Chroococcidiopsis sp. TS-821: one gene and its partners. The protein of the gene in region 3 interacts with the protein of the main gene of each other region in a pairwise test. Links are inferred from orthologs where the notes say so. Each region holds a gene or a part of one and is shown on either strand. Other genes may lie near its edges. The genes, in order: rlmN, B1A85_RS12495 and ftsZ.

What was found.
Region 1: the proteins of ftsZ (region 3) and rlmN interact in binary tests that used the Escherichia coli proteins (3 or more experiments, as listed by UniProt). The link is inferred for Chroococcidiopsis sp. TS-821 from one-to-one orthologs.
Region 2: the proteins of ftsZ (region 3) and B1A85_RS12495 interact in binary tests that used the Escherichia coli proteins (3 or more experiments, as listed by UniProt). The link is inferred for Chroococcidiopsis sp. TS-821 from one-to-one orthologs.

What each region holds. Positions count from the first base shown.
Region 1 is NZ_MVDI01000001.1:587,075-590,021, forward strand. The notes cover bases 26-2,808. They hold rlmN (23S rRNA (adenine(2503)-C(2))-methyltransferase RlmN), read left to right. Parts: upstream 26-776; coding sequence 777-1,841; downstream 1,842-2,808. Other genes in these bases: lgt (prolipoprotein diacylglyceryl transferase), read right to left, coding at 26-566; uvrC (excinuclease ABC subunit UvrC), read right to left, coding at 2,542-2,808. In the rest of the region: more of lgt, read right to left, coding at 1-25; more of uvrC, read right to left, coding at 2,809-2,947.
Region 2 is NZ_MVDI01000003.1:469,991-472,968, reverse strand. Bases 109-2,922 are described here. They hold B1A85_RS12495 (rod shape-determining protein), read right to left. Parts: upstream 2,111-2,922; coding sequence 1,106-2,110; downstream 109-1,105. Other genes in these bases: B1A85_RS12490 (ABC transporter ATP-binding protein), read right to left, coding at 2,376-2,922; mreC (rod shape-determining protein MreC), read right to left, coding at 109-784. Also shown: more of mreC, read right to left, coding at 1-108; more of B1A85_RS12490, read right to left, coding at 2,923-2,978. UniProt on the Escherichia coli protein: Forms membrane-associated dynamic filaments that are essential for cell shape determination. Acts by regulating cell wall synthesis and cell elongation, and thus cell shape.
Region 3 is NZ_MVDI01000001.1:1,214,039-1,217,008, forward strand. Bases 43-2,848 are described here. They hold ftsZ (cell division protein FtsZ), read left to right. Parts: upstream 43-712; coding sequence 713-1,984; downstream 1,985-2,848. Other genes in these bases: gshB (glutathione synthase), read right to left, coding at 2,012-2,848. Also shown: more of gshB, read right to left, coding at 2,849-2,970. UniProt on the Escherichia coli protein: Essential cell division protein that forms a contractile ring structure (Z ring) at the future cell division site. The regulation of the ring assembly controls the timing and the location of cell division.

The DNA of each region.
Region 1 (2,947 bases), 630 kb from region 3 along the record:
AGCGATTCATACAAAAAGGTGGGATGGAAGTAAGCGAAATTGGCAAATTCTGGCGGACGCATTTCGGGAGGGATATACAGTCTCCAAGGTAGATTTGTTGGATTTCCAAAAGCTTCGGAGTTGAAAAAATTACCCCAACGACCAATTGCCTGCCCTAAAATGAGTGAGGGGGCGACTAAATCGGCTAACTGCCAAAACGAAACTCGCCGGATGCGTGCGAAAATCAGCGCAGCCAGCAAACCACCAATAATTGCTCCGTGAATGGCAATTCCTCCTTGCCAAATCGCAATAATCCGCTCAGGATTCTGCGCGTATTCTGACCACTCAAATAAGACATAGTATAAACGCGCAGCAGGTATTGCGCCAATAACTAACCAAATTGCTAAGTCACCGATTAAATCTGGATTGACTTTGCGTTGCTTCGCGAGATACTGCGAAAGCGTAATGCCAATTAATACAGCTGAAGCGATAAGTAAACCATACCAGCGGATTGTGATTGGTCCAATATTAATAAAAATAGGACCTGGAGAAGCAAACTGAGCCAGTAAGTGGGAAGCTAGTAACATTAGCAACACCCAGAAACGATCGTTACCAGATCATCATACGAGGGGCTAGGGGTAGAGAGCTAGGAAGTAGAAATTACGTTAACGTCGTATAAGCGCCTAAATCTCCCACTCGTGAAGACTTTACAGGGTGGAAAGACTTGGTTCGCGCGATTACAGGGGTAGATTGTCCCCTTAGACACCGCTTTTTAACTTAAAATTTCAAATTTGATGATGAGTAGTCAAAGCACAAAGCAAACGCTAGAGACAACAATACCAATTACTGCACCGCAACAACTTTTGGGTCTAAGTTTAGCCGAGTTGACTGACTGGGTAGTTTCTCAAGGACAACCAGCGTATCGCGGGCGACAGCTATATGAGTGGATTTACAAAAAAGGCGCGCGATCGCTTGACGTAATTTCTGTTTTCCCCAAAACATGGCGGGCGGCGATTGCTGATGTTTCCATTGGGCGATCGCAAATTTACTATCGTTCGGTTGCGCCGGATGAAACCGTTAAGTATCTGCTACAGCTGAGTGATGGAAAAATTATCGAAACTGTCGGTATTCCTACCAAAAAGCGTCTCACAGTTTGCGTTTCTACGCAAGTCGGTTGCCCGATGGCGTGCGATTTTTGCGCGACAGGAAAAGGCGGCTTTATGCGTAACCTAGGGGTACATGAAATTATCGACCAAGTTTTAACTGTTCAAGAAGACTGGCAACGCCGCGTTAGCCATATCGTGTTTATGGGAATGGGCGAACCGTTGCTCAATACCGCCAATGTTGTTGCAGCTATCAAATCATTAAATCAAGACGTTGGAATTGGACAGCGTGGAATCACAATTTCTACGGTCGGTATTCCTGGACATATCGCACGCTTAGCACAGCATCAACTCCAAGTGACTCTGGCTGTTAGCCTTCACGCTGCCAATCAAGCGTTACGCGAAAAACTAATTCCGAGTGCGCGTTATTACCCTTTAGAAAATTTAATCGACGAGTGTTATCAATACGTACAAATTACTGGTCGCCGAATTACTTTTGAATATATTCTCCTTGCTGGAGTAAATGATAGTACAAAACAAGCAGCCGAGTTAGCTCAGCTGCTGCGCGGGTTTCAAACTCACGTGAATTTAATCCCTTACAACCCCATTCGGGAAGCGGACTACCAGCGTCCCACTTTTCGCGGAATTCAAGCTTTTGTTGACGTCTTGCATCAACATCAAATTGCGGTTAGCGTGCGTTACTCGCGTGGTTTGGAGGCTGATGCTGCTTGTGGGCAATTGCGGGCAGCGCAGGCTTAAACGCTGCGCGTCAACACCTGGCGCGTAAGCTTCTACTACTTTCCCTGTTACAGCACACGTTACCATCAAGTAATCGCAGCAGGAGCATTGTGTCCGAATCAACCGACTTTGAGGTAGGTGATGGCGTTCTCCCTCACTGCCGCAGTTTGGACACCGAATTTTTTGTACAAGCATCTTAAACCTCTCGAAGCAAGCAGTTTTGAAAAGGAAAGAAAAATTAACTTGGAAATACAACGAACATACAGGACTAAACAAAAAGCAACAAATCTTAAATTTTTAGCTAAATTGCGATCTCTACACCTTAGGAAGATGTTTCTCCTTTATTTAGCTTGCCATTACATTATCAAAGTTGTCATATAACCTAGGGGATAGAAAGTAACAAACCATTTTGATTTTACTTTTGTTTTTGCTGATCCCCGTCTATATTTCTTCTACATTGTACTGTTTTAATCTAATTTAGCTAGATATTTAATTTTAAATTCAACTTTAATTACATGACTAGACGAAGACTGTTGTCTGCATAACAAAGCAACCTCTAATCTGCCTTATGGTGGAGCTTTCGCTATCCATATTTAACATTTACTTAAGATTTCAGTTCTGCCGAAAGATAGATTAACGAGTAACAAAAAGCTGACAATGCCGACGAGGAAAACATCGGCACTCATCAACACCGTAGAGTTGATTTCAGATGTTTTCTATCTTAAGAAGGATGAAAATAATTATAAATTTCTTGAGCTAGGTGCGAACCAATTCCTGGTGCGGCGGCTAATTGTTCCGGAGTAGCCTGACGAATATAGTCAATCGAACGGAAATGGGCAAGTAGCTGTTTTTGGCGGTGGTAACCCAAGCCAGGAATTTCATCTAAACGCGATCGCCGTAACTTATCACTACGCTGCTGGCGGTGGAACGTGACAGCAAAACGGTGAGCTTCATCGCGCAAGCGCCGTAGTAATTGTACTCCTGGTTGTTCAGCTTCAGTAAGTAGCGGCTGCGATTCGCCTGGTAAAAAGATTTCTTCGCGCTGCTTGGCAAGGCTAACGACGCGCAACTCATCCATTAAATTCATCTCTTGCAATACCGCCACAACGGATGATAACTGTCCTTTA
Region 2 (2,978 bases), on a different replicon or contig from region 3:
ACAATGACTCTAAATTCTCAGATTCTAGGTCTTTTTGCGTTGAAACAATAACCCATTCGAGGTGAGACATGGGTGCAGATAGAGTAATTATTGCTTCTGGGGCTGGACTTTTTTGGAGGTTAATCGACTCAACGCGTCCTACAGGTATACCTGCGGGGAAAATTTGGCTATAGGGCGATGTCACTACCATATCTCCTGGACGTACATCGGGTACCTTATCAAAAAACTGCATTACTGCATGGTTCGCCGACTGTCCGCGTAAAAATCCCATAAAACGGCTGCGGCTAATCGTTACACCTAATTGACTGCTAGGATCGCTAATTAACAGTACGCGACTCGTATGCGGCGCAACACTTATGACTCGACCAACGAGTCCACCAGGGGCAGTGACAACATGACCAACTTCGATTCCGGCTTGGCTACCACGTCCTAGAGTGATTTGTTGCCACCATTGATCTGCACTGCGACCAATCACGGGGGCGGCGATCGCCGCTTGTGACGAACTGAGATTTTTGTAAGTGTTATTGACATATCCTAGTAATTTCTCAAGCTGTTGGTTTTGAGTTTCCAGTTCAGCGACGCGCGTTTCGAGTTCTTGAATTCTGGCATCGCGCAGGTGTAGCACTTGACTTGGGTTCGACTGAAAGGGACGCGTTAGCATCTGGTAAACTTCAAGCACAATTGCTCCCTGAGTATGGCGGATTGTCCAGGCAGTTCCGAAAGACAGACTTACGAGCACTAGTGTAAGAGCATAGCGCTCCCACCAGCGACGAATGATATACATAGTTTTGCCGTCAGCTTTTAGCTTCTAATTCGGTTGTAGGAGGAAACGTTTTCTGTTATATCCTCGAAGGGTGATTACTGTGTAGATATTAGGAAGAGGTCGGGGGTTAGGGTCAGATCAAGGGGCAAATTTTGCATTTGTGTTGCAATCATCCTTGCTGTCGCAATGTAGGAGCGGTCAGGGTTATTGGCAAATCCTGTCCCTTAACCTTATGATATTTCTTCTCATAGGTATTGCACAAATCAACAAAGTGCGATCAAGAAGATTATCAAATTTAGTATTAGGGAAATTCCCTGAGCTCTGACCTCTGACCCCTTTAATTTAAATCGTACGCGATCGCGCGCTAAATACAGGTTCCATTTGTTTAAATTTCTCTAAAACTCGACCGGTTCCCAATACAACGCAGCTAAGGGGATCTGCGGCAATATGAGTAGGAATTCCTGTTTCGTGACTAATTAACGTATCTATCCCTTTGAGTAACGCTCCGCCTCCTGCAAGGACAATGCCACGATCGACAATATCAGCAGCAAGTTCGGGCGGGGTGCGTTCGAGCGTTCGTTTTACTGCTTCAATAATCGTAGACAGCGGTTCGATCATGCTTTCGCGAATTTCTGGTTCTTTGATCGTCACAGTCCGAGGTAAACCGGATAGCAAGTGCAACCCGCGCACTTCCATGACGTTTTCTTCATCATTACGTGTAGGATATGCCGAACCAATGCGAATTTTAATTTCCTCAGCGGTACGTTCGCCAATGACCAAGTTGTAAATTTTCTTCATGTACTGCACGATCGCCTCATTGAGTTCATCGCCTGCAACGCGTACTGATTCACTCACAACCGTGCCAAAAAGACTCAGCACTGCGACTTCTGTTGTCCCGCCACCAATATCGATAATCATATTTCCAACGGCTTCGGTGACAGGAATTCCCGCCCCAATCGCAGCGGCTACGGGTTCTTCAATCAAAAACACATCTCTTGCACCAGCTTGCGTTGCAGCATCCATCAGCGCGCGTCGTTCGACACCTGTCACACCTGTAGGAATACCAATTACCATGCGCGGGGAGACAATGCGACCTTCGTGTACGCGTTGGATAAAATGCTTGAGCATGAGTTCAGCAGTATCAAAATCAGCAATCACTCCGTCACGTAAAGGACGCGTGACAGTAACGTTTCCAGGCGTGCGACCCATCATGCGTTTAGCTTCTTCACCTACGGCTGGTGGCATTTTGCCATTTTTGTCGATTGCAATCACCGAAGGTTCTTGTAAAACAATACCTTTACCAGACACATATACCAGGGTATTGGCAGTACCAAGGTCAATACCCATATCTTTTGATAACGAGAACCGATTAAAGAAACCTAAAAAAGCCACGCCTTTCACTCCCCAACGAGCAATAAATTCTTGTCCAGCCGAAATGAAGATGTCTAGTCGTGCAGGATTGTATTACGTCTAGTGTTTTGAGTCTAGTCGAAATGAATTCTTTTTTATTTTTAATTGTAAGTAGTCTGTGAAACTAAATATCATCTGAAAACTGATAACTGGTAATTGGCGATTGGGAACGGGGATAATCACGATAGTCAGTAATAAACCATTACCCATTACCGATTACCCGATTTAACGTAGGGCGCAAAGCAATTCGATTGTGCCTTCCTGTTGGGATTGAAGCAATCAGCGATCGCGTATATTCTTCTTTTGGATCGCGGTAAATTTCTTCGGCGGCGCCTTGCTCGACGATTTGTCCGCGATTCATGACTAAGATGCGATCGCTCATAAACTTGACAACGCTTAAGTCATGCGAAATAAAAATATACGTCAGGTTAAACTCGGCTTGCAGTTCTTTCAACAAATTCAAAACTTGCGCTTGTACTGAGACATCGAGCGATGACACCGATTCATCGCAAATAATAAACTTAGGATTGAGTGCAAGTGCTCTGGCAATGCAAATGCGTTGACGTTGACCGCCAGAAAATTGATGCGGATAGCGGTTCATTTGTTTCGGGTCGATGCCTACACGTTCTAATAAATAAGCGGCGCGATCGCGGCGTTGACGAGGCGATTGACCTGCAGCATGAATGACGAGTGGTTCCATCACTGCATCACCAATTTTCATGCGCGGATCGAGCGAACTGAAGGGATTTTGAAAAATAATTTGCATCTCGCGCCGGAGTTGTTGTAAAGGACGACCTTTGAGGTT
Region 3 (2,970 bases):
AAAGTAAAAATTGTTGATTTTCTTTAAAAGAAGACGACCAAGATGCATTTTTGTATTTTTTAATTAAGTTGACAAGGAAAATAGTGTAGGCTAGTTTTTGGCAGCGTTTCGCCTTCTCAATCATCGTCGAAAGCCGCCGAGCGATCAAACGAACAACTGTATAGTAGTACAGGAAAACGTAAAAGCTATTTGAAAGCAAAGCCAACGACATGACAAGATTTAACAGCAAGTCTCACGAACCAACTGCCAACTCATCGCTAATCAAAGGAGCGTGACAATCCCACTAATTAAGCTTGTTTCATCAGAACTGTTAGCTTGACACTTTGACTCGAAAAGTAGATAACCTACAAAGGTGGAAGTTATTAACCCTATTAATTAGGTTCAACTCAATCAATTGTTAAAACTTAATACGCAACCGCAAGTACTTTGCTATGAGATTTGCTATTTATCAGCAAACCCAATATTATTCCGATTAGGAACACTCATTAGAAGAACGAGTAATCTGCCTACACTTACGTTTTTTATAAATCACTGCATTAATTGGATTATTGTATTGACTCTATTTACACTAGTAACAATATTAATTTCTTGCAATAGAGCGACATTTACAGTCATACCGCAGATCGATGGCAGAGTCAGAGGCGGTCAACCTATAGTAGACTCTTAGCCGAATCACATCTAAAAAGTTGTTTACATACCCTTGTTCATGCCAATGGTGCTTAATAGTAAAAGAGAGCGTAGCGATCAAAGCTCACAATCTGCAGGACAGCCAAGCTATTCACTGACTGTCAACTCGAACAACCCTTTTAACTCTTCAGGAATTCATTTTGGGCAGAATTACGATTCCAAAGGAGTTCCTGAACCAGACAGTCAATTCGATGATATTGTGCCAGGTCGAGTTGCCAATATTAAAGTTATTGGTGTTGGTGGAGGAGGTGGCAATGCAGTTAACCGGATGATTGCTAGCGAAGTGAGCGGTATTGAGTTTTGGTCAATCAATACAGATGCTCAGGCTTTAACAAATACATCAGCAAATCGGCGGTTACAAATTGGACAAAAGCTAACGCGCGGTCTAGGCGCAGGTGGTAATCCGGCGATTGGTCAAAAAGCTGCTGAAGAATCACGCGAGGAAATTGCTGCAGCTTTAGAAAATGCTGACCTTGTATTTATTACTGCAGGTATGGGCGGTGGGACAGGAACTGGTGCAGCACCAATCGTAGCAGAAGTCGCAAAAGAATTAGGCGCACTGACTGTTGGAGTGATTACGCGTCCTTTTATGTTTGAAGGGCGGCGGCGTACTGCACAAGCTGAACAGGGGATCGAGGCACTGCAAAGCCGCGTCGATACGCTAATTGTCATCCCCAACGATAAACTGCTATCTGTTATTTCAGAGCAAACGCCGGTACAAGAAGCTTTTCGGATTGCGGATGATATCCTCCGGCAGGGCGTACAAGGAATTTCTGATATTATCACCATCCCAGGGTTAGTAAACGTTGACTTTGCAGATGTCCGCGCCATTATGGCAGACGCAGGTTCAGCGTTGATGGGAATTGGCATTGGTTCTGGCAAATCGCGCGCTAGAGAAGCCGCAAACGCAGCAATTTCGTCGCCGCTTCTCGAATCATCAATCGAGGGAGCCAAAGGCGTCGTTTTTAATATTACTGGCGGTCACGATTTAACTTTACACGAAGTCAATGCCGCAGCGGAAACAATTTATGAAGTCGTAGACCCCAACGCCAATATTATTTTTGGTGCCGTTATTGACGAAAAACTACAAGGTGAAATACGAATTACAGTAATTGCTACAGGATTTTCTACAGAAACTACCGCTGAATCACAAGCAAGTGCGCGAGTCATCTCCAAGCCGCAACCACAAGCTACACCAAGTGCGCCATCTTCTCCCACAATTGAGATAGAAACTGTAGAAAAGCCAGGTTTAGATATTCCTGAGTTTCTTCAAAGAAGGCGCAATCCTCGGTCTTGAGACGAAGCGTAGACGTTAAAGCCGCGTCTACGCCCCCACCGCTTTTAACTCCAGCCACTGAATGACCTGTTCGCCCAAGCGAATGTCTTCTAGGCGATCGATTTCCCGAATACCTGTGGGACTTGTGACGTTGACTTCGGTGAGGTAACCGCCAATCACATCGATTCCCACAAAATACAAGCCGTCTTGGTGCAATTTCTTCGCGATATCGGCGCACATTGATTGCTCGCGCTCAGTGATGCCAATTTGAGCCACAGTTCCGCCTGCTGCCATATTGTTGCGAAACTCATTTCCTGAAGACAGTCGATTGAGCGCGCCTATGGGTTTACCATCAAGGAGAATAATTCTTTTATCACCTTCTTTGGCAGCAGGTAGGTAAGTTTGTACCATAACGGGTACGCTGCCTTGCAAGGTACTCAACTCAACCATCGAGTTAAAATTGCGATCGCTAGCTTCTAAATAGAGAATTCCTTCTCCTGCTTTGTTTCCCAAAGGCTTAAGAATTGCTGCACCTTGTGCCTCGACAAACTCGCGAATTGTTTGTTTGTCAGAACTAACAATTGTCTCTGGAATCCAGTCAGTAAATTGTAGCGCGTACATCTTTTCATTGGCGGCTCTGATTCCTTGGGGATCGTTGATCACTAAAGTTTTGGCAGGATCGATGTAATCTAAAATATACGTCGCATACAGGTAGGAAACCGTTACCGGCGGATCGGTGCGCATGAAAACAGCGTCCATGCTTTCTAAGGGTGCGAAAGTGCGATCGCTCAACTCAAACCAAGGATTTTCCGCAACCCACCGTCCTTGCACGAGTTGTACAGGTTTTAGCTGCACTCGTTCTAACACAGCCCAAGCTTTACCTGCTACGACACTCAAAAGATTTGCTTGCGTTATCCAAACCGCATGACCGAGGGCTTGTGCGGCTTCCATCAAAGCGATACTCGTGTCGTGCCCTGGATCGAGCTGCGCAATGGGATCAATAATAA